Regions from separate parts of the Vibrio gigantis genome, predicted to be linked through region 1. Evidence: predicted binding sites of a transcription regulator. Region 1 holds the regulator's gene; each other region holds the start of a gene.
What was found. The regulator CRP, encoded in region 1, controls carbon source genes, mostly activating them, when cyclic AMP is high. The targets are predictions, from matches to a motif close to TGTGANNNNNNTCACA.
Positions count from the first base shown of each region.

Region 2: OCV56_RS23125 (glycogen/starch/alpha-glucan phosphorylase) is a predicted target of CRP. The motif match lies at 2,968-2,983, and genes of this name have one in related genera.
Region 3: recB (exodeoxyribonuclease V subunit beta) is a predicted target of CRP. The motif match lies at 2,374-2,389, and genes of this name have one in related genera.
Region 4: rppH (RNA pyrophosphohydrolase) is a predicted target of CRP. The motif match lies at 2,891-2,906, and genes of this name have one in related genera.

Region 1 covers NZ_AP025492.1:3,245,662-3,250,262, forward strand. The annotation lists gene OCV56_RS14625 (hydrolase) at 1-417, shown strand, start outside; gene OCV56_RS14630 (YheU family protein) at 811-1,023, shown strand; gene OCV56_RS14635 (phosphoribulokinase) at 1,101-1,970, shown strand; gene crp (cAMP-activated global transcriptional regulator CRP) at 2,210-2,842, shown strand; gene OCV56_RS14645 (DUF1338 domain-containing protein) at 3,020-3,811, opposite strand; gene astD (succinylglutamate-semialdehyde dehydrogenase) at 4,027-4,601, opposite strand, start outside.
Region 2 covers NZ_AP025493.1:1,586,458-1,591,058, forward strand. The annotation lists gene malT (HTH-type transcriptional regulator MalT) at 1-2,595, opposite strand, end outside; gene OCV56_RS23125 (glycogen/starch/alpha-glucan phosphorylase) at 3,163-4,601, shown strand, end outside.
Region 3 covers NZ_AP025492.1:762,916-767,516, forward strand. The annotation lists gene recC (exodeoxyribonuclease V subunit gamma) at 1-2,092, shown strand, start outside; gene recB (exodeoxyribonuclease V subunit beta) at 2,486-4,601, shown strand, end outside.
Region 4 covers NZ_AP025492.1:591,883-596,483, reverse strand. The annotation lists gene ptsP (phosphoenolpyruvate--protein phosphotransferase) at 1-2,218, opposite strand, end outside; gene rppH (RNA pyrophosphohydrolase) at 2,221-2,739, opposite strand; gene mutH (DNA mismatch repair endonuclease MutH) at 3,356-4,021, shown strand; gene OCV56_RS02665 (DUF6482 family protein) at 4,111-4,422, opposite strand.

The DNA of each region.
Region 1 (4,601 bases):
AAGAAGTACCTGCTCAATTCGTTGAAATCGAATGCGTTGAAGAAACATAAGCTGCTACAAGAAAAGATTGGCATCTCAGCGGAAAGTATCAAAAAGATCGACAAGTTGTATGAGTTTGATGAACGAATCACAGCGCCTCTGCACGGGTTCAAGAATGCACAAGACTATTACGCACAATGCTCAGCCTTGCCTAAATTGAATCGGATTAAACTGCCGACTCAGATCATTCATGCCAAAGACGATCCTTTCATGACAGATGCTGTAATCCCAAAGTTCGTTCTGCCCGATAACATCGATTATCGGCTGTTTCAAAAAGGCGGGCATGTTGGGTTTATTACTGGTAGTACACTCAAACCAAGGTTTTGGTTAGAAGAAGCGCTGCCTGCCTACTATGAAAGTATTCAAGATTCGGCATAACAGCTAAGCCTGCTAAATATAAACGCGAAAGCTTGATAAGATAGCGCAGCCCTAATTGGGCTGTGTTCAAAAAATCACTAAACACACATCAACAACCTACCAGGGCGTGTTGACCTTTCGAGCTGATTTTTGCAGCGAGTTGCTGGGTATTTATACAAGGCAGAGGCTTTGATGTGTAGCTAGCCTACATGAGAGGCCGATAACGCAGTAGAAATGACCAGCAAACGCAGCCCGGAGGGTTCGGCTAAAAGCGTTTTACTCATTGTTGAGGGAGATTTACTTAGAATGACTAGGCTACTTCTCCCTCGCCGCGATTAAAACGCTTTTATCTCGAACAAAATTTAACCACGAAAGATCAACACGCCCTAATGAACATAAAAGAGAGAAGTATTTATGATCATCCCATGGAAAGATATCGAGCCTGAGACGCTAGAAAACCTCATCAAAGAATTCGTGCTGCGTGAAGGTACAGATTACGGCGATGTAGAGGTTTCACTGCAAAACAAGATTGACCAAGTGAAACATCAATTAGCTTCAGGAGAAGTCAGTATCGTGTTTTCTGAGCTCCATGAAACCGTTGATATTCAAGTCACAAAACGCTTCTAGGCTGCGCTCATAAAGGAGCCGTGTTATAGTGGTAAACGATTGCTAACAAGTAAGTTACTCAAAAGACAAGGGTTGTCATGTCCGCTAAACATCCAATTATTGCGGTGACGGGTTCATCTGGAGCCGGCACCACCACTACCTCAGAAGCCTTCCGAAAAATGTTCAATATGATGGACGTGAAGGCTGCTTGGGTTGAAGGGGATAGTTTCCATCGCTTCACTCGACCAGAAATGGATGTCGAAATCCGCAAAGCGCGCGAGCAAGGTAAGCACATCAGCTACTTTGGTCCACAAGCCAACGACTTTGGTGCGCTAGAAGAATTCTTCCGTAAATACGGTAACGAAGGTACAGGTAAGGTACGTAGCTACCTACACACCTTCGATGAAGCCGTGCCTTACAATCAAATGCCGGGCACCTTCACGCCATGGCAAGATATCCCTGAAAATTCCGATGTGATGTTTTACGAAGGCCTGCACGGCGGTGTGGTTGATGGTGACATTAACGTTTCTCAACACGTCGACTTGCTGATCGGCATGGTACCGATCGTAAACCTAGAATGGATCCAAAAATTCGTTCGTGATACCCGCGATCGTGGCCACTCACGCGAAGCAGTAATGGACTCCATTGTTCGTTCAATGGATGATTACCTTAACTACATTACCCCGCAATTTTCGCGTACTCATATCAACTTTCAGCGTGTTCCAACCGTAGATACATCGAACCCACTTAACGCCAAAGGGATTCCGAGTTTAGACGAAAGCTTCGTGGTTATACGTTTGCGTGGCATCAAAAATGTCGATTTCCCCTACCTTCTGGCTATGATTGATGGCTCGTTTATGTCTCGTCATAACACGCTCGTAGTACCTGGAGGCAAGATGAGTTTTGCTATGGAGCTCATTGTGAGGCCAATTCTACAACAACTCATCGAAACCGGAAAAATAGGTTAACAAAACAACATTCTGGTTGATTACTTTTCATACCGTGATCATGTGCACAATTTTGCGTAAAAAATCGTAGCTTGGTCACGATTAAAATCAAGAAATAGTACCTGAAAAAGGATACTATTCTTAAACGAAACACAAGATAGCTTGCAGCGCTCAACGAGTGCTCTTATCCTAAAAGTCAATCCAGGCTTAGCTAAAATACGGAAAGCGGCAAGCATACCCTGCAGAGGAAGTGAGATATTATGGTTCTAGGTAAACCTCAAACCGATCCAACATTAGAGTGGTTCCTTTCACACTGTCATATTCATAAGTACCCTTCAAAAAGTACTTTGATTCATGCTGGTGAAAAGGCAGAAACCTTGTACTACATCGTTAAAGGTTCTGTGGCAGTTCTTATCAAAGACGAAGAAGGTAAGGAAATGATTCTTTCTTACCTAAACCAAGGCGACTTCATCGGTGAGCTTGGCTTGTTCGAAGAAGACCAAGAGCGTACAGCTTGGGTTCGTGCTAAATCTCCTTGTGAAGTAGCTGAGATTTCTTTCAAGAAATTCCGTCAACTTATCCAAGTGAACCCAGACATCCTAATGCGCCTTTCTGCGCAAATGGCAAACCGTCTACAAGTAACTAGCCAAAAGGTTGGTGACTTAGCGTTCCTTGACGTAACAGGTCGTATCGCTCAAACGCTACTAAACCTAGCGAAACAGCCAGATGCAATGACTCACCCTGACGGCATGCAAATCAAGATCACTCGTCAAGAGATTGGCCAGATCGTTGGTTGTTCTCGTGAGACAGTAGGTCGTATCTTGAAGATGCTTGAAGAGCAGAACCTAATTTCTGCACACGGTAAAACTATCGTGGTATACGGCACTCGTTAATCTCGATTAACTGAGCCAAAAATTTGAAAGCCACCAAATGCGAATTTGGTGGCTTTTTTATTATCTAAAGATCAGATACAAGATACGAATGGAACACATGAGGCTCTCGCCTTGTAAACATTCTCGAAGCGAAGCGTACCCTAGTCTCTAGGGCAAAGCCCGTGCACGTATCTTCTTTTATCCGTTGGTGCTTTCGAAGATCTTATCCGCTGATGCAGCGACAAAACCGGTATAAAGCTCACCATTCGCCATTGCATAACGCTTAGCGAACTCATAGAAGCCGCCAGGAATCATCTCATTGCCTTCAACAAATGCCACTGGCACTTTGTCCGCCATTGTTGATGATTGCTCTAATAGAACCTCTGGAGAGCCTTTTACCTCACCGCCAGATGCATTGATTGTGAATCCCGACTCACTTAGGTAGTCATTCACAGCCTGAACTTCATCGAACTTGTTCAGTTGATTGACACTAACCGTGAAGTGGTTGGCGCCATAACCGTGAGCCGCTAGCCAAGACGCGTATTCACTCTCTTTTGCTAGTACTTGAAAATCAGCGAAACTCAAATCCCATTGGCGACCACCAAACAAGAACTCATGACCTTGAAGCTTGCTTGCATCAACCTGCTCAACCAACTTAGCAACGATCTGTTGTAAGTCATTTGAACACTCTTCAACCTTCAATTCACTAATGAACACTTTCGGTTGTTTTGGGTCTGGGTGCTCGTAGTGTTTTGCCACTAGCTTCTTGCTCTCAAACAGGTAATCGCCACATGCCTTATAGCCTAACTCAAGGAAAGGTTTAGCTAACGTTTCAATACCTAGAGGGGCAACATTGAAAGTACGCAGTGCAATGTGATCATTGATCAGCGCTTCATCTTCTTTTAGCAAATGATGTACTTTCTCTGCCGATGGGCAAAGCCTGTGAATGTAATCGTCCCATAGAGATTTAAAGAGTAGATCGGGCGTCATGGTGACTCCTTGTCAGAGGTTCTAGCAAGCTAGTAATTTGGATTAGAAAGGGAAAGACTGAGACACAAAGTCAGCAGCCATCAGCCTGTGACATACTTGTTCTATTATTATCTACCGCCCAATCTTGACGCTGAGCGTGGTTAAAATAAGGAAGCGATACGCCGCTTCCTTATTTCATAACTAATCAATGAGCCTTAGCTCAATATCAATCTAAACTACAGCTCGATACCTGGGCTAAACGTAGCTGGCAGTTGAGTTTCACCACCTTCCATTGAAGCCATTGGGTAAGCACAGTAATCCGCCGCGTAGTAAGCACTTGGGCGTAGGTTACCTGAAGCGCCCGGGCCTCCAAATGGTGCATCACCACTTGCGCCTGTTAGCTGGCGGTTACGGTTAACAATACCCGCGCGGATATGGTCAACAAAGTATTCCCATTCAGAATCGTCTGTTGATACTAAACCAGCAGATAAACCAAAGCGTGTGTCGTTAGCTAACTCTACCGCTTGCTCTAACGATTGGTAACGAACCACTTGCAGCAATGGACCAAAGTACTCTTCATCTGGCAACTCAGCAATGTTGGTTGCATCGATAATACCCGGAGAAACAAACGCCGCTTCGCCCGCTTTTGCTTCTACTAGGCTGACACCGCCTAGCGATTGCAGATTAGCTTGCGCGTCCAAAATGAACTTAGCTGCAGCTTCTGAGATCTGAGGGCCCATGAAAGGAGCAGGTTCCGCGAATGGCTGATCAACACGAATCTTTTGCGTAGCCGCGACCAGTTTATCGAGAA
Region 2 (4,601 bases), on a different replicon from region 1:
GACATCGAGCTCTTGAGCGATCTGCTCATTACTGAATCCAGAATAGATCAGACCAAGTACTTGCCATTCACGCTGCGTAAGTGGGCTCGTGCGCACCAGCTCAGGAATGTTCGGGTGATTAACCAAGTTCTCAACAAAGTCTTCGTCGAAGTGAACGGAACGGCTACGTTGAGTCGTTGAGATATCTTTCATGATCTGTTGAGCGCGATGGCGCTCTAAATCACCCAAGCCCGGCTTGCTACTCAACTTATCTAAGATATGCCCGATAGTGCCACCGTCTACCAAGAAGTTACCAACCATACCGGTTTGGTTAGTCATGTGTAGGGCTTCTTCAAGTAGTACGCGCGCACTGTCTTCATCATTGATTTGGGTGCGTAACACAGCCTCGACGATCAAGTTTCTATTAGTATCGGTAATCAGATGCGAACGCTGAGCTTCACTCTTTAAGAACGCTAATGCTTCTTCTGCGTCTTCATACTGCTCTAGGATGATGTGGGCACGCACGATGTTACGCCATTGAAGTTGGCAGAAGTGGTTGCTCGCGGATTCAGGGCGTACAGCAACGCTCAACCAGTCGTGGATTGCGTCTTTATCGCCTTTCACTTGCCAGAATAAGATCAGAGAAAGTGACGCATTCGCTGTCCAATCCACGTGGTAAGTTGATTGGCGCAATAAGTGCTGAATCTGGTCAATAAACTTCGACGCTTTATCAATTTCGCCACGGCTCAGTGAAATACGAGCCAGCATCGAGTAGCTGTGTAGGTGCTTACTTGGTGAATGGTGACCAAGAATATCTAAGCCTTTGTAGCAACACTCTTCTGCTTCATCTAAACGGTTCCAACACCAGAAGATCTGAGCTCGCACGCGTAACAAGAACTCATGTAGTGGAACGTATTGAAGTTGATGCTCTTCAATCAACTTGAAGGCGCTGTCTTGCAATTCAAATGCAGCTTGAACGTAACCTTGAGCAATCAGAATTTCGCTTTGTTGCAGAATCGCCCACAGTGCCTGATGATAAACTTGATACTGACGTGCCAGCTTTTCTGTTTGTTGCATCATCGGTAGCGCACGGCTTAGGTTACCCATTACGTGATTTACTTCACCTACAACCGATGTCGCTACGATTCGACTACGATAAACGGTCGTGTTCAGCTGGCTCAGTGAAAGCTCTGCCAGTTCTAATGCTTTTTCAGGTTCATTACTGTTAATGGCAACTTGTGCGCGTAGTGCGTTGTATTGGCCTTGCTGCTGAGTATCGAGTTCAATATTTCGAGCTTGATATTGAGTTTCAGCCTCTTCCAATAAAGTACCTACTTGGTCATAGCGGTGCTGGCTCTGTGCAAGCCACGCACGCAACATGGAAAGTTTAGGCTCACTGTAAAGTTGATCGGTAGTGAGCTGCTTAATCGCCATCTCTAGTGACGAAAGCTCACCTTGGTTGAACATCGGCCACCCGTGCTCAGTAAGGATTTGAATGATCAGTTCTGCATCTTCAGCGCGTTGTGCGTGTCGCAGAGCTTGGTGTGGTGTGTTCTGTTTTATCCAAGCCTTTGCTGCACTGCGATGCAATTCCGCTTCCTGTTGAGGAATTCGAGCTTGACGCTCGTGGGCAAGAAATTCGCCGAATAGATTGTGGAATCGGTACCAGTTCTTCTCACCTTCAAGAGGGTAAATGAACAGACCAAATCGGTTGAGAGACTCAATCATACCGAGCGCATCTTCACGCTGAGTTAGCGCGCACACCAATTCATCGTTAAAGTGATCCAGTACAGAGCACTGCATCAGGAACTGGCGGGTTTCTTTGTCTAGCAGGTCGAATACCTCTTCAACCAAGTAGTCCCAAAGATGGGCGTGGTTAAAGTGAGAAAACGACTCTGCGGACTGTGCAAGGGTGCGTTTTTGGTGCTGTGCTTGCAGCGCGATAAGTTGCAGAGCAGAAGGCCAACCCTCTACATAGCTGCAAATACTGTCTGCGGTGGTGTCATCAATACCGTCGGCAACACGTTGGTTGAAAAAGCGTGTCGTCTCTTCGGTATCAAATGCTAGCGAGTCATTGCCTAATTCGATCATCAAGTCACGAACACGCAGGTTTGCTGTACCAAGTGGTGGTGTCCCACGGCTAGTCACAACAAGCGTTAGATTGTCGGGCATGTGTTTGAGGAAGAAGCGCATTGCTTCGTGGATGTCGTCATTGTTGACCAAGTGATAATCATCCAACACCAGAAAACACTCGTGATGGAATTCCGACATCTCGGCAAATACTTCACTCAATAAAGAATGCAGCGATGAAAACTGTCGCTTTTCTGCCAGCTTTTGGGCATTCGGACAGGCATTTTGAGTCGCTTTATTAAGTGATTGAAGTAGGTAGTTGATAAATCGGAAGGCATCGTTGTCACTATCATCAATGCTGTACCAACCCACATTGGGTTTATCTACCAACCATTGTGCAGCCATGGTGGTTTTGCCGTAGCCAGCTGGGGAGCGGAACAATACAAGTTTATAGCAATCTGCATTCTGAAGCAGATCGAGAACCCTAGGTCTTAGGATTGCATTATGTAAGCGGCCGGGACGAGTCAGTTTCGATGGGATCCACATGTCGAAGTTTTACACCTATTCCGTGGCTATGGTCTTGAATATTTCAAGCACTCATTGAGTGCAGTCCAATGACACTAGCCTAATTACTTAAGTCTTTACTCATATTACGTGAAGCAAAACGACACCGACTATGATCCTCCGCAGAAACCTTGCACTCCTGCATGTTTTTAGGCTTCTACGCCCTTTATTTGAGACTTTGCTCACGTTGTGGGTTGGTTTTTGAATGTGACTTAGTTCGTTTCTACACGGAGATTCATGCAAAAGATGAGAGTAGGAAAAAAATTTCGTGATCTCAAACTCAGATTTGGCAATGAGTTCAGTTTGGTTAAATAAAAGTCACATCAATTGAAGTTAAGTTATCGAACGGGAGCTTGTGATCTTAGTCACTCCAAGTTTTTGTTCGAAGTCAGAACATGAGAGTCAGATCACTAACCCTATGTCGGTACGCCCCCTACGCCCTCCCATCTACTCCTAGTCAGTTGCGTTAGCGGGAGGATGTTTAGTTTATGGTGACCATGCACGATATGTCACAGATGAATTAGAACTATTAAAAGCGAGATTTCTGAAATGAAACCAACTCAGCAAAAAACTTTCGATAAAGTGTCGTTCCAAGAAAGCGTTAAGAAGCATTTATCTGCAACCTACGCAACAACGATTGAAAACGCGGATAGCCGCGCATGGTACCTAGCAATGGGTCGCGCATTAGCAGAACTCACAACATTCGACCTGCTAGAAACTGAAAACGATGAAAAAATCAAAAACGCGAAGAGTGTTAACTACCTTTCGCTAGAATTCTTGATTGGCCGTCTGACAGGTAACAACCTAATCAGCATGGGCCTGTATGAGCAAATCACGCATGCAATGGAAGAGCTAGGTCAAAACCTAACAGACCTTTTAGAAGAAGAACGCGACCCATCACTAGGTAATGGTGGTCTTGGTCGTCTAGCTGCTTGTTTCATGGATTCTTGTGCCGCTCAAGAATACCCAACAGTAGGCTACGGTCTTCACTACGAGTACGGTCTATTCAAACAGTCTTTCCAAGACGGTCGTCAACAAGAAGCACCTGACGCGTGGCGCGGTGTTGAAGGTTACCCATGGGAAGTAGCTCGTCCAGAACTAGCACAACACATTGGTTTTTACGGTCATGTAGAAGTTGAATTCATCGACGGTAAAGAAGTACGTACTTGGGTTCCAGGTATGGAAGTAAAAGCAATGCCTTGGGATCTACCTATCGTAGGTTACGAGTCAAACACGGTTTACCCGCTGCGTCTTTGGGAATGTCAGGCAATTGCACCATTCTCACTAGCAAGCTTTAACAACGGTGATTACTTCGAAGCGCAACACTCGCTAATCGATGCAGGTAACATCACGAAAGTTCTTTACCCGAACGACAACCACGAGAAAGGTAAGACTCTGCGTCTAATGCAGCAGTACTTCCACTCAGCAGCCTCGGTTCGCGATATTCTACGTCGTCACGAAGCAGCAGGTTTCTCTCTAGAAGATCTTCCTAAGCAAGAAACAATTCAGCTAAACGATACGCACCCAACTATTGCGATTCCTGAGCTAATGCGCATCTTGATTGACGAGAAAGGTCTATCTTGGGACCAAGCATGGGAAATCAGTGCTCATACGTTCGCATACACGAACCACACACTACTTCCTGAAGCGCTAGAGACTTGGTCTGAATCACTGATCAACCGTCTTCTTCCACGTCACATGGAAATCATTTTTGAAATCAACCACCGTTTCATGCAAGAAGTTCGCAAGATGTGGCCTGGTGACGGTGAGAAGCAAGCGAAGCTTTCTATCATCCAAGAAGGTTTCCACCGTATGGTTCGCATGGCAAACCTATGTGTTATTGGCTCTTACAAAGTAAACGGTGTAGCTGCGCTTCACTCACAACTGGTTAAGAAAGACTTGTTCCCTGAGTTCAACGAAATCTTCCCAGGTAAACTGACTAACGTAACGAACGGCATCACGCCACGTCGTTGGTTGAAGTTCTGTAA
Region 3 (4,601 bases), 1.1 Mb from region 1:
GCAGCTGGTCGCGCTACCGAACACGCGCTGCTTAGCTTCTGAACTTCTAGAGCTACTAGAAATCCCTGCGATGATGGCACGCTTTGGTATTGATGAATTTCAATTTGAGCAAGCTAAGCAGTGGGTTGAAGAAGCAGGTATCCGCTGGGGTGTCGATTCTTCTACCGCAACCGAGTTTGATTTGCCTGCCACGGAGCAAAATACCTGGCTGTTTGGTATCGAGCGCATGCTACTGGGCTACGCGATGTCGGATTCTGCAGGCTTGTTTGAAACTGAACACTCTCCAATTGCAGCTTATAACGAAGTTCAGGGCATTAACGCCGAACTTGCAGGTAAGTTAGCGCACTTTATTGATCGTATTGCCCATTACCGTCAACGCCTTGCTAAGACGCAATCCATCGATATGTGGCGTGAAACCTTGCTGCAAATGATTGATGACTTCTTCTCCGTTGAACTAGAAGGCGAGGTGGTGCTTAAGTCGATTCGTGATGCACTTTCTCAACTGAATGAACAGCTTGATGATGCCTTGTACGAACAAGAACTATCGCCAAGCATTATCTATCAGTACTTAAACAATAAATTGTCGGGCGCGCGTATCAGTCAGCGTTTCTTAGCGGGGCAAGTGAACTTCTGTACTCTGATGCCGATGCGTTCTATCCCGTTCAAAACCGTTTGTCTATTAGGCATGAATGACGGTGTTTACCCTCGCTCAATGCCGCCAGAAGGGTTTGATTTGATGAATGGGCGTACTCGTCCCGGTGACCGTTCTCGTCGTGATGATGACCGTTACCTATTCTTAGAGGCGATGTTGTCGGCGCAAGAGTGTTTGTACATCAGTTATGTTGGCCGCTCGATTCAAGATAATACTGAGCGAGTACCGTCGGTATTGGTTTCAGAGTTGATTGAGTACTGCCAGCAGAACTACTGCCTAAGTGACGATCAAGCGCTACCAAGTGATGATTCTGGTATCAAGCTGACTCAAGCGATCAGCTTTGAGCACACCATGACGCCGTTCAGCCCGGCAGCCTTTACACAAGGTGATGAAAGTCATGTATTGAGTTACGCCAAGGAGTGGCTTCCTGCGGCTAACCGTTCCGGTGAACGCAGTGGTGAATTCAATCGTGCGTTGGACGACTATTTGCTTGGTGCGGCTTATCCGTTAGAACTCGATTTGGTTGAGCTACAGCGTTTCTGGCGCTTGCCAGTGCAATACTTCTTTAATCGCCGTCTCAAAGTAGTGTTTGAGCCACCGCTTCCGGTAATGGAAGACGATGAGCCGTTCGTGCTTAATGGCTTAGAGAGCTTCCAGCTTAAAGATGCGTTGCTTCAAGTACTACTCGATCACCCAGAAGGGGCAGATGAAGCGGTTCGCTTGTTTGTCTCTGAGCAAAAAGCCCAAGGTCGCTTACCGGTTGGCGCTTTTGGTGATATCGAGTTCGAAACCAACCGCGTTCAAGCGGAAGACTTAGCCAAAGAGATTCGATTTGTAAGTGGGCAGCCACAACAAGATCTCGAGGTAAATATTGAATTTGACGTGCTAGGCGAGGGTAAACCGGTTCGTTTGATGGGGTGGCTGACTCAAAACTATCAATCGGGGTTGGTACGTTTTCGTAGTGGCAAAATTCGTTCGCAAGACTACTTGGCTGCGTGGATTGATCACTTGTGTTGTACGGTGATGGGGCATGGCAAAACAACCCATATTATTGGTTATGACAGAAAAGAGGGCGTGGTTCACCAAACGCTACAACCTATCGGCGATGCGCAGCAAGTGAAGGGTTTATTGGCTGAGTTAGTACGACTGTTTTATCAAGGTATGACAGCACCACTGCCGTATTTCCCGAAAACCGCCTTGGCCGGCGTTGAAGCGGGCTTTAGCCGTGGTAAGTGGGTCGATGATGAAGAGAAGTCGCTCAAGAAAATGGCCGATACTTTTAATGACAGCTTCGCTTTCACGGGCGAGGGTCGAGATACCTACATCTCGCGTATTTGGCCTAAGTGGGATGATGTGCTGGCTGCTGAGTCGCGTATGTATTCAACGCTTGTGTTACAGGCGGCAAGGTTGGCTGCAGCCGATCTGGAAGATCAGGAGTAAGTGGCAGTGATCGATAAGATCAATCGCGGGTTCGCTGAATTAATGAATGACAAAAGAGAGTCGCTGGTAAGCGTTTGGAGTGTCTGCTTTCCTAGAGAGGGGAAGCAAGGTACAGGAAATAAAGTGGCCGCCAGTAAATCATTATTAGTGTAGGGCGTTCGCTGTACGGCCACAGGTCAGAGGGACCATTATTCTGTGGTTCTAAGTAGGCAATGAGTATAAAACTCGAATCGCGCTCTTGAACTCGTGGGCGCATAGTAGCGAGGCGATCTGAATTGATCCGTGAGAGAGATCGCACTAACTATTAACAAATCAGCGTAGGACGTAAATTGAATGACGTTTTCCACGCTAGGTCACATTTGTAACAACATATTTATCAGAAGGCAGTAAGGCATGACGACCACAAGCAGTGTTCAGGTAATTGCTCCACAGACACTCAATACCATGACGTTTCCACTTCATGGCGCGCGTTTAATTGAAGCATCGGCGGGTACAGGTAAAACATTTACCATCGCTGGCTTGTACTTACGCCTATTGCTTGGGCACGGCACGGCTGCGCCGCAAGGTGAACTCGCGGAAGCTACCCGACATCACGAGCCGCTCACTGTAGATCAAATCCTAGTCGTGACTTTTACTGAAGCAGCAACCGCAGAGCTGCGTGACCGTATCCGTGCGCGAATCCATGATGCGCGCATTGCGTTTGCTCGCGGGCAAAGTGATGACCCAGTGATTGCACCTCTTTTACAAGAGATCGAAGATCACACTGGCGCCGCACAAACACTGCTCAATGCCGAAAGGCAAATGGACGAAGCCGCGGTCTACACCATTCACGGCTTTTGTCAGCGAATGTTGACTCAAAATGCCTTCGAGTCTGGCAGCCGATTTGATAATGAGTTTGTGACAGATGAAAGCCATCTTAAAGCGCAAGTAGTAGCCGACTATTGGCGTAAGCAGTTTTACCCGCTACCTATTCAGCTAGCAGGTGAGGTCCGTAATATCTGGGGTTCACCGGCTGCATTATTAGCAGACGTCAATCGTTATCTGACGGGCTCTCCATTGAAGCTAACCGTTGATGCGATGTCGGGTGATTTGCAAACTCTACACAATCAGAACCTGGATAAAGTGAAGCAGCTCAAAGCGCTGTGGTGTGAGTCTGAAACGGACTTTTTGGCTTTGATCTCAGGTTCGGATGTGAACAAGCGCAGCTACACCAAGAAGTCGCTGCCGACATGGCTAGAGGCGGTGACGGCATGGGCACAAAGTGACACCCATGATTATCAATATCCAGACAAGTTAGAGAAGTTCTCTCAAGCCACGTTAATCGAGAAAACACCGAAAGGTACCGCACCTCAGCATGCCGTTTTCGAAGCGATTGATGATTTCCTAAATAACCCAGCCGACCTTAAGGCTCCGTTATTGGCTCATGCGATTACTCACTGTCGAACTATGCTAGCCAAGGCAAAACAGCAGAAGCAGTGGTTATCATTCGATGACTTGTTGACCCAGTTATCTGCGTCGATTGATGTCGATGAGCAATCCTTGCTGGTGGAAAGAATTCGCACACTCTACCCGGTTGCGATGATCGATGAATTCCAAGATACCGACCCGCTGCAGTACAGTATTTTTAGTCGAATCTATCTCGATAACCCGCTGTGCGGCTTGTTTATGATCGGTGACCCGAAGCAGGCTATTTATGGTTTCCGTGGCGCAGATATCTTTACCTATATCAAGGCGAGAAACCAAGTTAGTGCTCACTACACCTTAGGCACTAACTGGCGTTCAAGCGCTGATATGGTCAGCGCAGTAAACCAAGTGTTTATGAATTCGGACAGTCCGTTTATCTATGACCAAGACATCCCATTCTTACCTGTTGCCGCCAGTCCATCAGCCGACAAACGCCAATGGGTGATGAACGGAGAAACTCAGCACGCACTCACCTTTTGGTTGCAAGAGGCTGAAGATAAGCCGTTACCTAAGGGCGAATATCACAAGGCAATGGCTGAGGCGACGGCGAGTAAAATTCAAACCATTCTGACTGCTTCTCAAAACCAGCAAGCCTATTTTGATAACGGCAAAAACCAACATGCAGTGAATGCGGGTGATATTGCTGTCTTGGTTCGAACCGGCAGTGAAGGTCGTCTGATCAAGAACGCGCTCTCTGAGCAAGGCATTGCAAGTGTTTATTTGTCTAACAGAGACAGTGTATTCACCAGCTTGGTTGCGCAAGATATTCAACGTCTGCTGCAAGCGGTGCTGACGCCCGAAAACGACCGTGCGTTGCGCGCGAGCCTAGCCTCCGAGTTGTTCGCTCTGGATGCCGCATCATTGGATGAACTCAATAACGATGAAGTGGTGTGGGAAAACGTGGTTAATGAGTTTCGTGAGTATCGTAAGCTGTGGCTACAGCGTGGCGTGTTACCAATGCTTCGCAGCGTGATCAGCAAGCGACATCTCGCGGAACGCTTGCTGGAAGAAGAAAATGGTGAGCGCTCACTCACTGATTTGATGC
Region 4 (4,601 bases), 920 kb from region 1:
ATTCACGCTCTTCGAAATAGTTCAGCATCATACTATAGATGTCACTACCATACGGTTTTGAAAGTGCCTTATTTGCCAAATCCTGTAATTCACCCAAGTTAGATTGACGAATCAAATATTTGGTTCTTGCGACATTCGAGGTATTCATACTTAACGTCTCATACCCCAAGCCAATCAATAGCAGCGCGCCCATCGGATCACCGGCAAGCTCGCCACAAATACACACGGGTAATTGATATTGCTTACAAGTATCATGAATTTGTTTTAATGCCATGATCACCGCAGGGTGCATTGATTCATAGACATCGGATACTCGTGAATTGTTCCGATCAACGGCTAATAAATATTGGGTTAAGTCGTTGGTACCCACCGAAACGAAGTCGACCTTATCTGCAATCAGCGGCAATATGTAAAGCATGGATGGCACTTCAATCATGATACCAACACGAGGCATACGTACTCGGTTATCAAGCTCATGCACTTCGTCATACGCTTGTTCAATCAGTTGTAGCGCATCGTCCAGTTCCTGTGCACCAGAGATCATCGGCAGCAAAATACTCAAGTTATGGCTTTCACAACTCGCACGTAACATGGCACGTAACTGAATAATAAAGATGTCAGGATGATCGAGCGTAAAGCGAATACCACGCCAGCCAAGAAATGGATTGTCCTCTTCGATAGGAAAATAAGGTAAGGCCTTATCACCACCGATATCGAGTGTACGCATCACCACTTGTTTCTCAGGGTAGCTTGCCAGCACAGAACGATACTGCTTGAATTGTTCATCCTCTGACGGAAACCTTTGCTGCAACAAGAAAGAGATTTCAGTTCGGTACAGCCCTACTCCATCAACGCCTTGGTTGATGGCGATGTTAGTGTCTGCACTCAAGCCCGCATTAAGTAGAATCTCTACCTGCTTGTCATCTTGTGTTTTTGCCGGTAGGTACAGCTCGCGATTAACCATAGAGGAGAGCTCACTCTCTTCTAAAATTAGCCCACGGTATTCTTTGAGCAGGTTTTTAGTCGGCTCAATAAAGATCTCACCGCTATACCCATCAACAATCGCTCGCTTACCATTAGCTTGAGCTAGGTTGAGGTTTACCCCCATGACTGAAGGTATTCCAAGCGCTCGAGATAAAATCGCTGCGTGCGAGTTCGCCGCTCCCTCCAAGGAAATAACCGCCAATAGCTTTTCTTTGGGAATAGACGCTAATACCGAAGCGGTTAACTCACGAACCACTAGAATAATCGGCTTATCTAATGTGCGGAGTTCATGTTCAGAGTTGTGGAGGAAGTAGAGCAGCCTTTGTCCGAGCTCTCGGATGTCTTGTGCTCTCTCACGAAGGTACACATCGGACATACGAGCAAAACGATTTGAGTAGCTCTCAACAACCTGCCTTAATGCCCAATCGGCTTTATCGCCTTTCTGAATTTGGCTCTTCAGATCCTTACGCAACATAGGATCATTGAGTAAGTGAGTAAACAGGTCAAAGATCGCCAACGCGTCTTTATTGATTTCGCTATCTAAGCGCTTTCGCATGCGCTTAAAGTCATTGAGGGCATTTTCAACCGCTACCGCCAACAGCTCATGCTCTCTCTCTACATTGAGCGTCGAAGCAGGATAAACATCGGTGAGTTCAGGCTGAGTGTTGTCCCACCACAAATCACCAATCGCCACACCCGATGAAGCTGCAATACCTTTAGTCGCAGGTAGTTTCTGTTGCTCTAACAGCCAATGGCCTTGAGTTTGGGCGTGCGCCACAATAACGGCAAGTTGTGCTGAGAGCGTGACAAGGAAAGATTCTTCCATCTCACTGAATAAGCGAGGGGTCTTCTGTTGAATAACCAATACACCAAGCACTTGCTTGCGGTGGATAATCGGAGTTCCGAGAAAAGAGTGATAGACGTTTTCTCCAAGCTCTGGAAAAAACTTATAAGCTGGGTGAGCAGATGCCTGTGCAAGGTTAATAGGTTCAGCACTTCTTTTGACAAGGCCAACTAAGCCTTCGTCAAAACCAATGTGAATACTATTCCCTTCAAAGATCAGGCCTTGAGTTGCCATCAACTCAAGGCGCTGCATATCATTATTCGCTAGATACACGGTGCAGCACTCTGTCTGCATCGCACTGCATGTCTCTTTCACCAAAATATCAAGAGCCGTCGACACATCTTCAACTCTTGATACGTGTTCAACTATTTCCCTTAGTTGGCTGAGCATGCTTAACCTCTACGCAATTTGCGTTTTCCTTTTGTTTTTCGCTCTTTAAACGGCATTGCTAAAGATGCGAATTCCTTCATTGCTCGACGGTAAACATCTCGCTTGAAAGAAACAACTTGTCGAACTGGGTACCAGTAACTCACCCAACGCCAACCATCAAACTCAGGTGTACTTCCACGCTGCATATTGATATGCGATTCATCGCAATCTAAGCGCAAAAGGAACCACTTCTGTTTTTGTCCAATACAGACAGGTTTAGAATCCCACCGAACCAGTCGTTTGGGTAGCTTGTAGCGTAACCAATGACGACTTGTCGCGACGATCTTTACATCCTTTTTGGTAAGGCCAACCTCTTCATACAACTCGCGGTACATTGCTTGTTCCGGAGTCTCACCTTCATCTATTCCCCCTTGAGGGAATTGCCATGAATGTTGCCCGTATCGTTTAGCCCAGAAGACCTGACCATGGTTGTTACAGATTACAATACCAACATTTAATCGGTAACCATCGCCATCTATCACTGGCCAACCTCTATCTAAATTTTTAATTACTCTGATTTTTCCACATATCCCCAATCGGAGCAAACTTAGTGACGTGATAAGCGCTATATTTATGAATAATAACTAGGAATATGGATAAGTTTTGCTCAAATTCTAGTTACCCACACAATAGTGAGACATAGACCACATTTATTCACCTTTTCTGTGAATAACTATGTGAAGAATTACCCGCAATCGTTTTTTTTAATCCATAGATTCATCAACACTAAAAACGACAAACCAATCGAAATCACTTTATCTAATTAAAAATCAATTAGTTAAAATAATATCTTAGTTTTAAAAAACATTAGAAATGTAAAAGATCTTTCAGAAATTCAACATGGTCAAAGATCAACCACCCCGATGTTTATCCACACTAGTAAGTGAAAGATTCATTTTGAACACTATTTGGCAAGCATTTTATCCACCATAAACCCCTGTTTATTTATCCACTAAATTAATATTTCAATTAATTACCTTTACGTCCTGTGGATAACCCTGACTTTGATCCCTTCTCTTGCAGGGAGATCATTTCTTAACCAGTCGTCATTTGGTGATAACTTCTGATAAAATCATTTTTTTGATCATGCCTTTTATTATGAAACCAGAACCACAAACACAACAAGAGCTGTTAGAGCGCGCATATGCTATCGCCGGAATGACCTTTAAAGAGCTAGCTGATGAAGCCGAGATGGTGATGCCAAATGACCTTAAGCGTGATAAAGGCTGGGTTGGGCAGCTATTGGAGTGGCACTTGGGTGCACCTGCAGGCAGCAAGCCAGAACAGGATTTCGCGAAACTAGGCATCGAACTTAAAAGTATTCCGATTGGCTACTCTGGCAAGCCACTCGAAACCACCTTTGTATGTGTTGCGCCTTTGATGGGCGTGCAAGGCATAACTTGGGAAACCAGCCACGTTCGAAACAAGTTGTCTAAAGTGTTGTGGATCCCTGTCGAGGGGGAAAGAGAGATCCCGCTAGCTGAGAGGCATGTAGGCTCCCCTTTATTATGGACGCCTAGCCAAGCTGAAGACGAACTCTTGAAAAGAGATTGGGAAGAGCTGATGGAGTTGATTGTTTTAGGCAATGTTGAGCAGATAACAGCAAGACACGGTGAAGCACTGCATTTACGTCCAAAAGCCGCCAACAGTCGAGTGTTAACAGAAGCTTACGGTGCAAGTGGAAAACCAATCAAAACTAAACCACGTGGTTTCTATCTACGAACTCAATTCACCCACAAATTGCTGACAACACATTACGCATAGAGCGTTTAATCGAGCCTCGATAGCCAAAACTATCAGTGCGTTACAAAACAGTCTGTAATTTGAATCAATCTCTAGCTACAAACGCTCTCTTAATGAGATTTGAGCGCCAGTTCAATATCACAATAGCTTTGGCTTGGCTCATTACCAAACTCATCATACGCGTTGTGTAAGCGAAGATACGCCTTTTCAAAACCGAGCCGGAGTAACTCCTCTTTCACTTGATCCAAGGATCCAAAGTGAAGCGGCTCGCCGTCTTGCTTTACCGGTTCTAGCTTGTGTTTGTACTCCACCGCCAGTAGATATTCTGAGATATCAGAACAGCCAATCACGTACACCTTGGGTGTTTGATAAGAGTCTTTGTGCTCTCCATGTAACCACATGTCTAATTGATGCTTTTGCATAGCCAGCCTCCCTTGCTCTATAAAGCTTAGTAGAACTCTTTTCCTTTACTAGATAACGACTTAAAAAAGCACAGATAACGGCTTAAAAAAGCAAAAAAGAGAAGCCAGAGCTTCTCTTTTTTGGCCAGTTCTAGTTCAAAAGTTTGCACTTTCGACGCCATAACTATCACTGTAAATTA